4 regions of the Bradyrhizobium sp. 18BD genome follow, and region 1 is predicted to be linked to each of the others. Evidence: predicted binding sites of a transcription regulator. Region 1 holds the regulator's gene; each other region holds the start of a gene.
What was found. Region 1 encodes LexA, which represses DNA repair genes until DNA is damaged. Its sites were predicted from a motif close to TGTTCNNNNTGTGTTCNG; they were not measured.

Region 1 (4,187 bases):
TGCCGCTCTACGCCTTCTCCAACACCAACCGGCCGCATGTCGACTATTTCTCGAAGGAATATGCCGGCCTGCTCGGCCATTTCCGCGAGCTGTACCTCTCGTCCAGCATAGGTCTGCGCAAGCCGGATGCGGAAGCCTTCGACCATGTCATCGCGGCGATGGGCGTGCCGGCAAACCGAATCGTGTTCTTCGATGACCTCGCCGAGAACATCGAGGGCGCCCGTGCCTGCGGTTTGACCGCGGTGCATGTGACCTCGCCCCAGGATGTCGGCAACGCGCTGAGGGCGCTGGGAATCTGACTGGCATTCCGCCATCGCGCCATCCGGTTCCCGGAACTCATTCCGCCGAAAATGAGGAACCAAATTACTTTGTGCATTTTTGTACGGAGTTCGGGGAACGAATGTCCCGTTCAGGACTCATGAGTCCGTTGGGAATTCTACATCGGACCTATCGTCGTGTTGGGCAAAACCTACCTCACCAAGCAGGCCTCCCTGCTGATGAAATTCGCCAGAACCACTTCGGATTCTGACCTCTCCGCAAAGTTGATCAGCAAGGCCGCCGACCTGAAAGCCCAGGCCGACCCGATGCCCGACAAGGATCAGGGGCCGATTGCGCCGGACGTCAGTCCGGGCAAACAGCCGGAGACCTGACCGATGCTGGCCGTGGCTCTCGTCTTTCTCGTCCTCGCCATGGCCACCCTCGTGCCGGTCTGTCTCGCCTTCCGGATCATGCCGCGGCGGACGTGATGCTGCCTCTCATCGCCAAGCGCATGACGCAGGATAAATCATCCCGCGCGGCCACCCGTTTTGCCTCTGTGCCTGCACTCGGCTAGAACTCTCGCCGCCGATTTGCCCGAACGGGCGCAGCTGGAGTTTTCACCGTGGCCCTGATGCCGGTTTCTGACGCGCTCGCCGCGGTGCTTGCCGGCGCAGAGCCGCTGCCCGAAGAATCGGTCGCTCTCGACCAAGCCTTTCACCGCGTGCTCGCCCGCGACGTCGCGGCGCAGCGGACCCAGCCGCCGCAGGCGATGTCGGCGATGGACGGCTATGCGGTACGCGCGGCGGACGCAGCGAAGGTCGATGCCCAGCTCACCGTGATCGGCGAGGTCGCGGCGGGCCGGCCATTCGCCGGAACGGTCGGTGCCGGCCAAGCCGTGCGGATCTTCACCGGCGGCGTCGTGCCTGACGGCGCCGACGCGGTCGTGATCCAGGAGGACACGGTCGCAGACGGCAAGCGCATCACGATCAAGGAAGCCGCGGTGACGGGACGGCACATCCGCCCCGCCGGCGTCGACTTCTCGGAAGGCGACGTGCTGCTGCGCAAGGGAGCCCGGCTCACCGAGCGCGACCTCGCCCTCGCCGCCGGGATGAACCACCCGCTTCTGCCCGTCCGTCGCCGCCCGAAGGTTGCGGTCCTCGCCACCGGCGATGAGCTGGTGATGCCGGGCACGACGCCCGGCCCCGGCCAGATCGTCTATTCCAACGGCTACGCCCTGCACGCGCTCGCCCGCAGCGAGGGCGCCGACACCATCGACCTCGGCGTCGCCGCCGACACGCTTGCCGCCACCACCGCCGGTATCCGCCGCGCCCGCGAGAGCGGCGCCGATATCCTCATCACCACCGGCGGTGCTTCGGTCGGCGACCACGACCTGGTGCAGCAGGCGCTGCGGGACGAAGGCATCTCGATGGCGTTCTGGAAGATCGCGATGCGGCCGGGCAAGCCGATGATGAACGGACAACTCGGGGCGATGCGCGTGATCGGCCTGCCCGGCAATCCCGTGTCATCCTACGTTTGCGGTTTCCTGTTTCTGGTGCCGCTGATTCGCGCGCTGGCAGGCCAGCAGGTGATTCATCATCGCCGCGAACGCGCCGTGCTCGGCCGCGCCGTCGGCGCCAATGACCAGCGCGAGGATTATCTGCGCGCGCGCCTCGATATGCGCGACGACGGCACGCTCGTTGCCAATCCGGTCAACCACCAGGACTCCTCGCTGCTTGCGAATCTCGCTGCGGCACAGGCACTTCTCGTGCGCGCACCATTCGCACCGAAGGCCGAGGCCGGTGCGCCTTGCGAGGTGCTGCGACTGCCCGTCTGACCGCTTCGTTCGCACGCGTTCCGCGAACTTTGTCGCGTTCACGGTAAATTAAGCAGTTGCGGAACATGTATCGAACATATAGTGTCCGTTCATGATTTGTTTCGAGCATGTAGCGGCTTATCGCTGAATTCAGCGTCTCGGAATCGAACGACATCAACCGGGGGATTTTGGTCGAGATGTTAACGCGCAAACAATACGAGCTCCTGCGGTTCATCAGCGAGCGGCTGAAGGAAAGCGGCGTGCCGCCCTCCTTCGATGAGATGAAGGACGCGCTCGACCTGCGCTCGAAGTCGGGCATCCATCGCCTGATCACCGCGCTCGAGGAGCGCGGCTTCATCCGCCGCCTGCCCAACCGCGCCCGCGCCATCGAGGTGATCAAGCTGCCCGAGCTGCAGGCCGCCGCCGGCAACCGCCGCGGCTTCACGCCCAGCGTCATCGAGGGCAATCTCGGCAAGGTGCGCACCACCTCAAGCCCGCCCGCCGACGAGGGCGAGCGTCCCGTCGCCGTGCCGGTGATGGGTCGGATCGCGGCCGGCACGCCGATCGAGGCGTTGCAGACCCGCAGCCACACCATCAGCGTTCCGCCCGACATGCTCGGCTCGGGCGAGCACTACGCGCTCGAAGTGCGCGGCGATTCCATGGTGGAAGCCGGCATCCTCGACGGCGACATGGCGCTGATCCAGCGCAACGAGAGCGCCGACACCGGCGACATCGTGGTGGCCCTGATCGACGACGAAGAGGCAACCCTGAAGCGCTTCCGCCGCCGGGGCGCCTCGATCGCGCTCGAGCCCGCCAACGCCGCCTATGAGGTCCGCATCCTGCCGCCCAACCGGGTCAAGATTCAGGGCAAGCTGATCGGGCTTTACCGGAAGTACTGAACACGTCCGCGCGGCGCCCTCTGGCGACCGCGCCTTAAACGATGGAGCGGATGATTGTCCGCTCCGGCTGGATAGTCTTTCTGGTTTTGCGCAGATTATCCCGCCACCTCTCCAGCGCTAGATCCTCGGCACGCCGCACGAAGCCCGCATCGCTTCGTAAGGCCTTTGACAGACCGAGGAGACAACCATGCGCAAGATCGTCTTGAGCACAATCATGATGGCGCTGATCGCAGAATCCGCGTCGCAAGCCATCGCCGCAGAGCCGCACCATGCCCGCAAGGCAACACCGGCAGCGGCGAGCGAACAATTCCGCAATGCACGCAACGCCGTCGCGCAGCCGTCACAACCGGTCTGGCCATACTCCGGCTGGTCGGCACCTGCAGGCCGCTGACGGATAAGGCCGCTAAATGCACGGGAGCGGACTTTGTTCCTCCAGTATTTGAAAAAGATATTGTGATGGCGGCCCGCGGATCCAAGCCGCAGATTTGCCCACAACCAAGCAGAACCTGATGGGCTTCCACTCTGATAGAGGCCTGCGCCTCCGAAACAGAGGCGCGGGTTGCTATCTTCGAATGAGGAGCAACACGATGTGTGACTACAGCCTGCACGCCGTCGCGACGCGTCCCGCAGAAGTCGGCGAGACGATCGTCACGACAACCTTCCGCGGCACCTCGACGCGCGGCTTCGCTTCCGAAGCGGACATGTCCGTCGCCGTATGTCTGCTGCCGGGAACGGAGCTCGCTTTCGCCGACAACGTCCGTTACGACAATCGCTGGATCTGGACACGCACGATCAATTCGCGCGTCGGCAAGTTCGGCAAGGTCGATCCGCACATTCCCGATCGTCATCACGACGCGATCGAATTTGCCGACGGCAAATACGTGTTGGTGACACAGCTCGTCGAAGGCCAGCGCGCAACCGTGCTGCAACTGCCCGTGACCCAGCCGCTCGGCGAGCGCGAGCAGACGCCGCAAATCGTTGCCGACAGGCCGACGATCACGCGTCTGCCGATCGGCTGATCGGAGCGATCCCCGGCTCGCAGGTCGGGGCCAGAATGGAAATCGCCATCGCCGGCCGTGGCCGGCGACGTGGTGATGCTTGTGTTCCCCTTGCGTCGCACGAAGTTTGCGCGGCCCTGCCTGAATTTTGAACGTCCGCTCCGCCGGTAAATGGCCGATGCTGCCAGTGACTTGAGGCGGCGGACACGTTCGATGAAA
Region 2 (4,187 bases), on a different contig from region 1:
TCCGCGTCGCGCTCGACCAGGCCCGCGCGGATGTCGCCGCCGCCAATGCCACGGTGACGAGCAAGGAAGCCCAGCTCGACGTTCAGGAAGCGGTGATCACCGCGGCAAAGGCGACCATCGACGTCGACAATGCCGCGAAGGTTTTCGCCAAGCAGGAAAACAAGCGCTACACCGACCTTGCCGCAACCGGCTACGGCAGCGTGCAGAATGCGCAGCAGGCGCAGGCCCGCGACGCCGGTGCGGACGCGACGATTGCGCGTGACAACGCCAACCTCATCTCCGCCCAGAAGCAGGTCGATCTGCTCAAGGCCGAGATCGTGCAGGCCAAAGCCGCCGCCGCCCGCGCCGCCGCGATCCAGCAGCAGGCGGAGCTCAATCTCGGCTACACCACGATCGTCTCGCCGATCGACGGCGTCGTCGGCAACCGTTCCCTGCGCGTCGGCCAGTTCGTGCAGGCGGGCACGCAGCTGATGTCGATCGTGCCGGCCGAGGGCGCCTATGTCGTCGCCAATTTCAAGGAGACGCAGCTCACCCATGTCGCACCGGGCCAGACCGTCGATATCGAGGTCGACATGTTCCCGGGCCAGGTTGTTCACGGCCGCGTCGATTCCATCGCGCCGGCCAGCGGCCAGGAATTCGCGCTGCTGCCGCCTGACAACGCCACCGGCAATTTCACCAAGGTGGTGCAGCGCATCCCCGTCAAGATCGTGCTCGATGGCAAGCATGGAGCCGCGATCGCGCTGCGGCCCGGCATGTCCGTGATCCCGACCATTGCAACACGTTCGGCCGCGCCGACCGCCAATGCGGACGCCGCAGCAAAGGCCAAGCTCGTTTCCGGAGGGTCGTGCCATGTCAAACAGCCTCTCACTTTCGACGCAAGCCACACCGGCCGCGACGTCTAATAGCGTCGCCGTCGATCCCAATCGCGCGAGCGCCGCGACCTGGATTGCCGTGCTCGCCGCCATGATCGGCTCGTTCATGGCGATCCTGAATATCCAGATCACCAACGCCTCGCTCGCCAACATCGAGGGCGGCATCGGCACCGGCGCCGACAACGGCTCCTGGATCTCGACGTCGTACCTGATCGGCGAGATCATCGTGATCCCGCTGACCGACTACCTGAGCCGCGTGTTCTCGTTCCGCCACTACATGCTGGCGAGCGCGACGCTGTTCGCGGCGTTCTCGGTCGCCTGCGCCTTCACGCATGACCTGCCGTCGATGATCGCGATGCGCGGCCTGCAGGGCTTTGCCGGCGGCGTGCTGATCCCGATGGCGTTCACGCTGGTGCTGACCAAGCTGCCGAAGCCGCAGCAACCTGTTGGCCTTGCGATCTTCGCGCTGTCCGTCACTTTCGCCCCCGCGATCGGCCCGACCATCGGCGGCTATCTCACCGAGACCTATGGCTGGCGCACCATCTTCTTCGTCAACGTGATCCCGACCGCCGTCATGGTGGCGGCGCTCTACATGACGCTGGAACGGCAGAAGATGCAGCTCGGGCTTTTGAAGGACGGCGACTGGGCCGGCATCGTCACCATGGCGATCGGACTGTCGGCGCTGCAGGCCGTGCTCGAGGAAGGCAACAAGGACGACTGGTTCTCCTCGCCCTTCATCGTCAAGCTGGCGATCATCGCAGCCGTCAGCCTGACGCTGTTCGTCACGATCGAGCTCACGATCGAGAAGCCGCTGATCCGGCTGCGCCTGCTGACGCAGCGCAATTTCGGCTTCGGCACCATCGCGATGACGATGGTCGGCTTCGCATTGTTCGGCTCGGTCTACATCCTGCCCGCCTATCTCGGCCAGGCCCAGGGCTACAATGCCGAGCAGATCGGCAACGTGCTGGCCTGGACCGGCTTGCCGCAGCTCGTGCTGATCCCGCTGATCCCGAAACTGATGCAGCGCTTTGACACACGCTACATCGCCATCACCGGCCTCCTGATCTTCGCCTATAGCTGCTTCATGAACACGGCGATGTCACCGGACTATGCCGGCGACCAGCTCTGGATCCCGAACATCGTGCGCGCCGTCGGCCAGGCCATGGTGCTGACGCCGCTGACCTCGGTGCTGACAGGCGGCATCGCGCCCCAGGACGCAGCCGCGGCCTCCGGCATCAGCAACATGTTCCGCAATCTCGGCGGCGCGATCGGTACGGCGACGCTTGCCACCATCATCACCAAGCGCGAGCAATTCCACTCCAACATCATCGGCCAGTCGGTCACGCTCGGCCGCGAGGAGGTCCGCACCCGCATCGCGCAGATGACGGACTACTTCATGGCTCACGGCGTGCCGGACCCCCACGCCGCGCGCGAGCAGGCCATCATCGCGCTCGGCAAGACGGTAAAGCGCCAGGCGCTGGTGATGGGCTATTCCGATGCCTTTGCGGTGATCGGCGTGGTTCTGGTACTCGCCGCGATTGCGGTGCTGCTGACGCGACGGGTGAAGGCCGCGGGCGGGGGTGGCGCGCATTAGCGGCTCGCCCATCGATTGCAATTTGTCGCGGCCGTCACGCTTGACGGCCGCTTCTTTTTATGTTCCCTATTCGTTCTGTTCTAGTTATAGTTGTAGTGGGGTTCATTTCATGACGGGTAATGCGCGCGGCGAGCGTGAGCCGACTCAGCTCGTGATTTACAATGATGACGAGACGCCAGATGAGTTCGTCATCGGTCTGCTCCGTCAGGTTTTCGGCAAGACAGACCGGGAAGCCGCCGCGCTGATGACACTCATCGAGCGTGAAGAGAAAGTCGCCTGCGGTCCCTACCCTCAATCGGTCGCGGAGGCGCTGTTCAAATCGGCCAAACAATATGTCTGGCTCGGCCAGCATCCCCTGAAGATCACGCTCGAAGAGATCAAGCCCCCCTGCGAGCTCTGTGGCAAGCCGAAGGGACAGACGGATGTTCGCGTCGGCAACCGCACGGTCTGGCTATGCAGCGACTGTATTCGCGCAGCGGATACCGTGAGCGCGCCGGCAGAGCCGGAAAAGGAATTCGAACACGCTTGCGATGTGCTAGGCTGGCACTTTACCGACGTCCCGCGGAGCAAGCTCGTAACCACTATCCGCCAGTTTCCTGGACATATGCGGGTGGATGTCCAGGCGGCGATTGACAGGCTATTCGGCAAGGCCATCCGGCTGTTCGGGCTGAACGAGGAACAGCGCTACGAAACACTGTCGATTTCGCGGCTCCTCCGGGACGGGCGCAATGCGCTGGCGATTGCACCGCTGCAATATTCCGACATCGATGTCGGCGAGACGAGCCCCGTCAAATGCCTCGATAACGGCCTGTGGCTGTGCGAGCAGGACGGCCTGCGTTATGCCGTCTTGCTCAGCGCACATCGCGAATTCAGCCGCGAGCCGGGCATTCGTCTTGAAATCATCATGCCTGTGGGCACCGCGGGCGCAATCCTCGTCCAGCAATGTTTTGGCGAGTTGGAACAGGCCGTGCAAGCCGCCCGCAGCTATCGCGGCAAGATCCTCTCGCTTGATGCCGATTCCGACTATCGCGGCTACTCGCGCGGCATCACTGTGCATCGATTGCCGCCGATCGCCCGGGACGAGGTGATCTTGCCGGAGCGAACCCTGCGACTACTCGATCGCAACGTGCTGACCTTCGTTGGCACCCGCGAGCAGTTACGGCGACTTGGCCAATCCACCCGCAAGGGCATCCTTCTGTACGGCCCGCCCGGCACCGGCAAGACCCATACGATCCGCTATCTCGCAACACATCTGCCCGGGCATACGACGCTGATTATCACCGCCGAGCAGATCGGCCTGCTCGGCGCCTATATGAGCCTGGCACGGCTGCTCCAGCCGTCGATGGTGGTGATCGAGGATGTCGATCTCATCGCCCGCGACCGCGACGACATGGGGCCGTGCGAGGAATCCATGCTGAACAAGCTGCTCAACGAGATGGACGGGCTGAAAGAGGACGCGGACATCCTGTTCGTCCTGACCACCAACCGGCCCGAAGACCTCGAAGGCGCCCTCGCCGGTCGCCCCGGCCGTATCGATCAGGCGATCGAAGTGCCGCTCCCTGACGAGACCGGCCGCGACAAGCTGGTCCGGCTCTACGGCAAAGGATTGCCGCTCGACGAAGCGGTCATCGCCGAGGCAGCCCGACGCAGCGAGGGCACGAGTTGCGCGTTCATCAAGGAGTTGATGCGCCGCCTGGCGCAGGCCAGCCTCGCGCGCGACG
Region 3 (4,187 bases), on a different contig from region 1:
CGGCAGGCGATGTCCAGGGCGCCGGCCAGAAGGGCGTCGTCGTCACCGAGGTCGATCCGGAGGGGCCCGCGGCACAGCGCGGCATCCAGACCGGTGACGTCATCCTCAATGTCGGCGGCAAGGCCGTCTCCAACGTCGGCGAAGTCCGTGCGGAGCTGGCGCAGGCCAAATCGTCGGGCAAGAACAGCGTGCTGCTGCAGGTGAAGAACGCGCAGGCGACCCGGTTCGTCGCGGTGCCGCTCGCATAAGTTGCTGCTTTCGACGGCAAACTCAAAAGGCGGCCTGCGGGCCGCCTTTTTCGTGCGCGGTTGGAAGATACCCACAGGCCACCGATAACATTCTCGTTAACGGCAGCGATGATGACGGGTTCGTCCGAAAAAGCCGCGTTCGCTGGTCACACTTTGGAATAACGTGTTGTGCCTTGGCGCCGATGACGACGCCCGGGTAAATCGCAGGAGTGAAACTTCGAACGCCCGGCCGTCTCGTGGAACCTGACGTTCGCATTTGATCGGTGCCGACATGGATCGATTGAAGCTCTCGCTGAGATGTGCGCTGCTCGTGGCGCCAATCGTGCTGACGACCGGGAGCGCCCTGGGGCGCGACGATGGCCGTTACGCGAACTCGCCCTTAAAACCCTGGTTCGACAGTCTGCGCAGCCATCTCGGGCCGTGTTGCTCGGATGCGGATGGCTTTGCCGTCTCCGATCCCGATTGGGAATCGCATGACGGGCATTATCGTGTGCGGCTCGACGGTCAGTGGGTGGACGTGCCCGACGAGGCCGTCATCACCGAGCCGAACCGGGCAGGCCACACCATGGTCTGGCCGGTGAAGACCGCGTTCGGGGTTGCGATTCGCTGCTTCATGCCCGGCAGCATGATCTGACGCCGGCCGGCGTCACCGCTTGCTGGATTTGCGCTTCGACGATTTCCTGGTCGTCTTCTTCTTCGATGCCTTCTTGGAGCTCTTGCGCTTCGACGCCTTCTTCGGGACCTTCTTTCCCTTCTTGCGCGCCTTTGACAGGCCGATCGCGATCGCTTGCTTGCGGCTCTTCACGCGCCCGCCGCGACCACCACGGCCGCTCTTTGCAGTACCCTTCTTGTAGCGTCGCATTTCGCTTTCGACATCGCTGCCGGAGCTGCGCGAGTAACGTCGTTTCTTGGCCTTGCGTGCCATGGATGTTCTCCCTTGGTCGGGGAGAACCACGCGATGCAGGCAAGGTTCCGAAAGCGCGTACGCAGCGTTCCGCTACGCGACGCAGCTAGAACGAGTTCGCGAGTTCGATCTCGGCTTCCAGCACCTGGATGCGCCGCGCAGCCTCGCTGAAGGACAGAGCGCGATCATATTGCGCGGGCTGATAGGCCTCCTCGCTCAGCCGCTTCAGCTTCAGGCCTTGCGCCCGCGTCATCTGTTCGCTGAGGAAAGCCTTGGCGTCACGAAGAGTCTTGGCGTCACGAAAAGTCTTGGCGTCGAGAAAAGCCTTGGCGTCGAGAAAAGCCTTGGCATCGTATTTACCTTGAACCTGCATCTGACCTCTCCGTTCTGAAATCGTGACTTGACTATATGTTCTTATTTTGTTCTAACAAGTCATGGACAACAGAATTAATGAAATTCGACGTAAAATCAGTGCCTTGAGGCTGGAGATGGCCGATATGGAGGCGTCGGTGCGCGACCTCGTCAATCGCGACCGCGACTGCACAGAAAAGGCCCTGGCGCAGATGGGTCTGCGCCGGAAAATCAACCTGCTGATCGGTGAGTGGAAGGCTGCCGGCGGCGGCGACGTCCTGCCGGATGTCCGCGACCGGGTGCGCCTTCGTTCCGTGAAGACATTAGCCAATCCCGTGCGCGCGATCGCGCGCCGCTGAGACATTTGGGAGCGGGCGGTGGAGGACGACCCGGACACGTACCGGATCCTGAGACTGCGCGCCGAGATTCTCGAACTGGGCTCTGCCGTCAGGCAATTGCAGCGCGAAGGCCTCGACGACGCCGCGGCCCAGCTCCTGATCACCCGCAAGCGGGCGCAGCTCGACCATCTCGTGAAGAGCAATTCGGCGGGCGACCGCCTTAACATCCCTGATATCCGACGCAGCTAAAGCGAACGCGACACGCGGGAGCTTGCCAATGTCTGATGCGGACGCGGCTGCCTTGCTGCAGGCGGTGCATGACGAGATCTGCGCCGGACTTCCTCTCTCCGAGACGGCAACGCGCGAGCGCGTCGCGGCAAGACTGCGTGAGATGATGCGGGAGGATCGCTGCTCGCTCGAGGATCTGAGGCAGGCGGGCCGGAACGCGCTGGTCCACGCACCGACCATGTGGCCTTGAAAGAATCTTGTTGAGACACACAGTGAAAGGCCCCGCGCATGCGGGGCCTTTGCGAATTGCGGCGAGCTTATTTGGTGTTGCTCATGCCGCCTTTGTTGTTGGTCATGGTGCCGCCTTGGTCGGAGCCGGGACCGGAGCCGCCCTGGCCGGAGGGATCGGCACCCTTGGAGGACTTGGTGTTGGCGCCCGTGGTCTGCGACGACGTCGTCGAGGATTCATGCTTGGCTTTGTGCGACTTGGCCTGCGCGGCGAACGGGGCGGCGGCGAGGCCGGTTGCCAGCATCACAGCGAGAGCGAGCTTCGTGGTCTTCATGCGCGGGAACTCCCTGAGTTGAATTGACGCAGGCAGCCAACCGCCGTTTGCCGCAGGAGTTCCTGACAAAGCAAGCCGCGCGCTTCACACACGCGTCAAGATTCCTTGTCTTCCGCGATGATGAACACGACACCCGTAAGGGTCGCCCCGATCGCGAACGTCGTCACCAATGTGAGCATGAAGACGAGAACGGCCTGGCGTCCGCCGTGATTAAGCAGGCTGGCGACCGCGGGATTGGAGAGCGTGAGCGCGAGACCGAATGCGAGCCCGAGAGCTGCGCCCATCATCGTATGCGTCACAAGCTTGATGGCTCCGGCGGGAGAGATCAGGCTCGGCGGTTTCTTAGGCGGCTTTGTCGCAAGCATGGAACCGACCCTCGGTTCTGCATGCAAAACGCGCGCGACGCCGATGGGTTCCACCCGCATGAAGGAATTGTCATTTGCCGCTTCATCCAACGTTCATGCCGGGCTTGCGAGGATGGACGCCATCAACACGGGAACCTTGGATATGGGTAAGGTCGTTTTTCTTTACCGTTCGCTGGCGTACCGCAACGCCGCCGCCGACATGCTGCGCAAGGCACGCAAGCTGCCGCGCGGTGCAGAGCGCAGCGCCGCACGCCGCTACGCGAGAGCGCTGCAAGATCTCGCCCGAACGGAAGCCTGGCTCGAAGGGCGGGTCGCGAACGAGCCGCGTCCGGCGCAGCACATGACGACGGCCGCATCCGGTTAACCGGATGCGCGCTGCAGCTCGGCGGAGTTGCCGGCGTCGAATTGACCAGCTGCGGTCGTCGGCATGGTCCTGCGGGTCAACGGCACCTCAAGGCGGCACAACAGGCCCTCGGCACGCCAATCGAATTGTGCCTGTCCGCCGAGCTGGGACTCGACGCTCGCAAGCAAGCTCCGCGTACCGAAGCCGCGCGATTGCGGTGTTCTCACCAGCGGACCGCCGGATTCCTCCCAGGTCAGCCTGAGGTGGTCGTCCTCGACCTGCCAGCTGATCATCAGCCGGCCCGACCGTGTCGAGAGCGCGCCATATTTGGCCGAGTTGGTGAAAAGCTCGTGCAGCGCCAGCGCCAGCGTCTGGGCGGTCGCCGGCACCAGCTGAACCTCGGGACCGGCCAATCTGATCTGGCCCCCGAGCGAATAGGGCGCGAGCTCCTCGTCGATCAACTTCGAAAGCTCGGCGCCCTGCCAGCTCGACAGCGACAGGATCGTGTGCACGCGCGCCAGCGCATTGATGCGCCCCTCGACGGCGTTGACATAGGCCTTGACCTCGTCGGCACGGGTGAGGCGCACGATGGATTGCGCCAGCGCCAGCGCGTTCTTGGCGCGATGATCGACTTCCCGCGCCAGCAGGTTCTGCCGCTCCTCGGCGCGCTTGCGTTCGGTGATGTCGACGGTGACGCCGCTCACGCGCACCACGCGGCCGCTGTTGTCGGCCGTGGCGGCGGCCGTGCCGACGCACCAGCGCACATCGCCGTCGGGCCGCACGATGCGGAACTCGGTCTCATAGGCCCGCGTGCCCTTGTTGAACTCGGCGACCGCCTTGCGGAGCT
Region 4 (4,187 bases), on a different contig from region 1:
ATCACGGTGCCGATGGCGCTGGTGAAATTCTCGGCGCAGATGGCGAGCGCCAGCGCCCATTGGTTGGTGCCGACCACGGCGAGCCAGGAGAAGGACAGATTGGCCAGCGCCTGCACCACGCCGCCGATCCAGAGCGAGGTCGCCAGCGAATAGCGCCGCGCGACGAAGCCGCCGGCAAAGCCGCCGATCAGCGTTGCGGCGAGGCCGACGCCCTTCACGATCGTCGCATAATCGTTGCGGGTGAAGCCGAGGTCGATCACGAACGGCGCGGTCATGGTGCCGGAGAAGGCGTCGGTGAACTTGAACAGCACGACGAAAGCGAGCGCGACGAGCGCATCCTTGCGCGTCAAAAATTCCGAGAAGGCGCCGATCGCCGCGTGCAGCACGCGCCTGAACGCGCTGTCGGCGTGTGTCGCGGCATCGGCGCGCGCGGATTGTTCGGGCTCGGTCGCGACCAGCGCCGTGATCGTTCCGATCAGCACCATCGACGCCATCACCACATAGCCCCACATCCATGCCGACGTGCGCGTGATGCCGGAGCTCTCGAAACCCGAGACGATGAACAGCGCGCCCGCGGTCGAGACCAGCATGCCGATGCGATAGGCGGCAACGTAAGCCGCCATGCCGGCGGCCTGCTCGCTCTCGGGCAGGCTCTCGACGCGGAAGGCATCGACCACGATGTCCTGTGTCGACGATGTCGTCGCCACCAGCAGCGCGCCGAGCGCGACATAGAACGGCGAACGCGCGGGGTCGGTCAGCGCCAGCAGCAGGATCGCGACGATCAGCAGCAATTGCGAGAACACCAGCCAGCCGCGCCGCCGCCCGAACGCGCGGGTGAACAGCGGCACATGCAGCGCATCCACCAACGGCGCCCACAGGAACTTCAGCGTGTAGGGCGTGCCGACCAGCGCAAACAGCCCGATGGTCTTGAGATCGACCCCGGCCTCCCGCATCCACACCAGCAGCGTCGACCCCGACAGCGCCAGCGGCAGCCCCGAGGAAAAGCCGAGGAACAACACGATCAGCACCCGCGGCTGCAGGTAAACAGCCAGGCTGTCGCGCCATGAGGTCGCAGGGGCGGAAGTCGCGGCGGAGGAGGTCGCGTCGGGTGCGGTCATGGGGAGGTGTTAGCAGATTCTGGCCGTGATGCCTCGTCTCCCTCTCCCGTTCTTACGGGCCGCGACGAGCTTCGCTCGCACTGAGAGGGCGGGGTGAGGGGCCTCTCTCCACACATGCGGCGGCCGCGAGACCTGTACCCCCTCACCCGGATTGCGCCGGACGATGCTTCGCGTCGCCGGGGGCAATCCGGCCTCTCCCCGCAAGCGGGGAGAGGTAAGCAAGTCACTCCCCCGCCTGGAGCTTCCTCGGGAACAGCTCCGGCGCGTCGGCCGCCACCAGCCGCGGGCCCTCGGCAGTTGCGTCGGTCTTGCTGAAATCGAGTTCTTCGATTCGCCCGGCGCGCTTCTCGATCTTGTCAGCGGAGATCAGGATCTGGCGGACGTCCTCGTTCGCGTCGGAAAAATGTTTCTGCAGTTTGACCACGCGGTCGCGCAGGCGGCCGAGATCGTCGCCGAGCTTGATCACTTCGGTTTGGATCTGGTCGGCGGCATCGCGCATGCGCGCGTCCTTCATGATCTGCTGCATCACCTGGATCGCGAGCATCAGGAGCGAGGGCGACACCAGCACGACGCGGGCGCGATAGGCCTTCTGGATCACGTCGTCGAAACCGTCATGGATTTCGGCGTAGACCGATTCCGACGGCACGAACATCAGCGCCATCTCCTGGGTCTCGCCGGCGACGAGATATTTTTCCGCGATGTCGCTGACATGCTTCATCACGTCGCCGCGCAGCCGCTGCGTGGCGACGCGCCGCTCCTCGTCGGTGCGGGCGTCGTGCAGCGCGGTCATCGCCTCGAGCGGAAACTTTGCGTCGATGCAGAGCGGGCGCTGGTCCGGCAGGAACACGACGCAGTCGGGCCGTTTTCCGGTCGAGAGCGTGAACTGGAATTCGTAGGACCCTTTAGGAAGTCCGTCCTGGACGATCGCCTCCATCCGCGCCTGGCCGAAGGCGCCGCGCGACTGCTTGTTGGCGAGCACGTCGCGGAGCGTCGTCACCTGCGTGGTGAGGTCGGTGAGGTTCTTGTGGGCGCTGTCGATGATGCCAAGCCGCTCGTGCAGCGCGCGCAGGCTCTCCATGGTGTTGCGGGTCGAGTGTTCCATGGACTGGCCGACGCGATGGGTGACCGAATCCAGCCGCTCGTTGACCGCGCGGGCCATCTCGGCCTGGCGTCCCGCCAGCGCCTGGGTCATGGCGTCGGCTCGGCCGGCGGCCTCGCTCTGGGCGTGCAGCACTTGGGCAAGGCGCTCCTCGAGCTCGTCGGCCCGGATCGCGTGCGCCATGGCGAGTTCCGCGCCGCGCCGCCCGGATCGCGCGATCACGACCGCAATCACTACCAGCAGGATGAGGACGAGGGCGCCGAAGCCGATCAGCGCATCGATGGTGCGCACCGGCCAGTCGCCCAGCATGAAAATGATCTCGTTCATGGCTGTCCTTCTAGCCGATTCGCAGGGTTGCGCGAACGAAGAGGGAACGCGACCGGTTAACGGCCCCCTAATTTCTATGGTTAACGAAACCTGAAGTTTTATGGTTAGCGGAGGGTTAACGGGGTTCCTGGGCGCATTGACCGCATCCGGCATGGGGCTTAAATCGCGGCCATGGCCCTCAGAGCAATCATCATCCTGCCCGACAAGCAGCTGCGTCTGGTCTCCAAGCCGATCGAGAAGGTCACGCCGGAGATCCGCAAGCTTGCCGACGACATGTTCGAGACCATGTACGACGCGCCCGGCATCGGGCTGGCGGCGATCCAGATCGCGCAGCCGCTGCGGCTGATCACCATGGACCTCGCCAAGCGCGACGAGAACGGCGAGACCAAGCCGCTGCCGCGCGTCTTCATCAATCCGGAGATCATCGCCTCGTCCGAGGAGCTGTCGGTCTACGAGGAAGGCTGCCTGTCGATCCCCGAATATTACGAGGAGGTCGAACGTCCCGCGAAGGTGCGCGTGCGCTTCACCGATCTCGACGGCAAGGTGCATGAGGAGGACGCCGAAGGCCTCTACGCCACCTGCATCCAGCACGAGATCGACCATCTCAACGGCGTGCTGTTCGTCGACTATCTGTCCAAGCTCAAGCGCGACCGCGTGATGAAGAAGTTCGAGAAAGCTGCCAAGCGCGCGGAGTAGCCACGTCCTTCGCCGTCATGCCCGGCCGAAAGCGCGGAGCGCGTCTTCAAGCTAATGTGCCGGGCATCCACGTTCTTTGCCGCCGCGAGCAAGAAGAACGTGGATGGCCGGGACAAGCCCGGCCATGACGAGTACCTTGCTCGCCTCCGAGGATTGTCGTGTCACATGCCCCTCCGCCTGATCTTCATGGGCACGCCCGATTTCTCCGTGCCGACGCTGCTCGAGCTGGTCGCGCACGGCCACGAGATCGTGGCCGTCTACACCCGCGCGCCGAAGCCGGGCGGGCGGCGGGGGCTGCAATTGCAGCCGACCCCGGTCGAGGAGGCCGCGCGAAAACTCGGCGTGCCCGTGCTGACGCCGAAGACGCTGAAGACCGAGGAAGCGCTCGCAGAATTTCGCGCCTTCGACGCCGATGCCGCCGTCGTCGTCGCCTATGGCATGATCCTGCCGCAGGCGATCCTCGATGCGCCGAAGCTCGGCTGCTACAATCTGCATGCGTCGCTCCTGCCGCGCTGGCGCGGTGCGGCCCCTATCAACCGCGCCATCATGGCCGGCGATGCCGAGAGCGGCGTGATGGTGATGAAGATGGATGTCGGTCTCGACACCGGCGACGTCGCCATGGCCGAGCGTCTCGCGATCACCGACACCATGACCGCAGTCGACCTGCACGATCGCCTCTCGCGGTTAGGTGCCGATCTCATGGTGCGCGCGATGGCCGCGCTCGCGCGGGGCGGCCTCCAACTCAGGAAGCAGAGCGAGGACGGCGTCACTTATGCTGCCAAGATCGACAAGGCCGAGGCGCGGATCGACTGGAGCAAACCCGCGCGCGAGGTGCTGCGCCACATTCACGGCCTGTCGCCGTTTCCAGGCGCCTGGGCCGAGCTTGAGAATGCGCGCGTCAAAATTCTGCGCTGCGAGCTGGCGAAAGGATCGGGTGCGCCGGGCGA

Region 2: the regulator LexA is predicted to act here: its motif matches at 2,527-2,544, upstream of RAD16_RS36160 (ATP-dependent Clp protease adaptor ClpS).
Region 3: the regulator LexA is predicted to act here: its motif matches at 1,562-1,579, upstream of RAD16_RS19140 (DUF3072 domain-containing protein).
Region 4: the regulator LexA is predicted to act here: its motif matches at 2,576-2,593, upstream of RAD16_RS14415 (DNA recombination protein RmuC).

Annotation. Positions count from the first base shown of each region.
Region 1 covers NZ_JAVAYL010000030.1:36,198-40,384, reverse strand. Annotated here, with positions in the region: gene RAD16_RS37165 (HAD family hydrolase) at 1-299, shown strand, start outside; gene RAD16_RS37160 (hypothetical protein) at 456-650, shown strand; gene RAD16_RS37155 (molybdopterin molybdotransferase MoeA) at 881-2,092, shown strand; gene lexA (transcriptional repressor LexA) at 2,269-2,970, shown strand; gene RAD16_RS37145 (hypothetical protein) at 3,158-3,361, shown strand; gene RAD16_RS37140 (hypothetical protein) at 3,558-3,989, shown strand; gene RAD16_RS37135 (GAF domain-containing protein) at 4,182-4,187, shown strand, end outside.
Region 2 covers NZ_JAVAYL010000028.1:53,590-57,776, forward strand. Annotated here, with positions in the region: gene RAD16_RS36150 (HlyD family secretion protein) at 1-902, shown strand, start outside; gene RAD16_RS36155 (DHA2 family efflux MFS transporter permease subunit) at 850-2,466, shown strand; gene RAD16_RS36160 (ATP-dependent Clp protease adaptor ClpS) at 2,576-4,187, shown strand, end outside.
Region 3 covers NZ_JAVAYL010000010.1:41,680-45,866, reverse strand. Annotated here, with positions in the region: gene RAD16_RS19155 (Do family serine endopeptidase) at 1-248, shown strand, start outside; gene RAD16_RS19150 (hypothetical protein) at 520-882, shown strand; gene RAD16_RS19145 (DUF6496 domain-containing protein) at 895-1,173, opposite strand; gene RAD16_RS19140 (DUF3072 domain-containing protein) at 1,259-1,525, opposite strand; gene RAD16_RS19135 (hypothetical protein) at 1,641-1,862, shown strand; gene RAD16_RS19130 (hypothetical protein) at 1,881-2,090, shown strand; gene RAD16_RS19125 (hypothetical protein) at 2,119-2,319, shown strand; gene RAD16_RS19120 (hypothetical protein) at 2,387-2,632, opposite strand; gene RAD16_RS19115 (hypothetical protein) at 2,728-2,997, opposite strand; gene RAD16_RS19110 (hypothetical protein) at 3,056-3,361, shown strand; gene RAD16_RS19105 (HWE histidine kinase domain-containing protein) at 3,358-4,187, opposite strand, start outside.
Region 4 covers NZ_JAVAYL010000007.1:3,375-7,561, reverse strand. Annotated here, with positions in the region: gene RAD16_RS14420 (AmpG family muropeptide MFS transporter) at 1-1,118, opposite strand, end outside; gene RAD16_RS14415 (DNA recombination protein RmuC) at 1,342-2,544, opposite strand; gene def (peptide deformylase) at 2,716-3,240, shown strand; gene fmt (methionyl-tRNA formyltransferase) at 3,406-4,187, shown strand, end outside.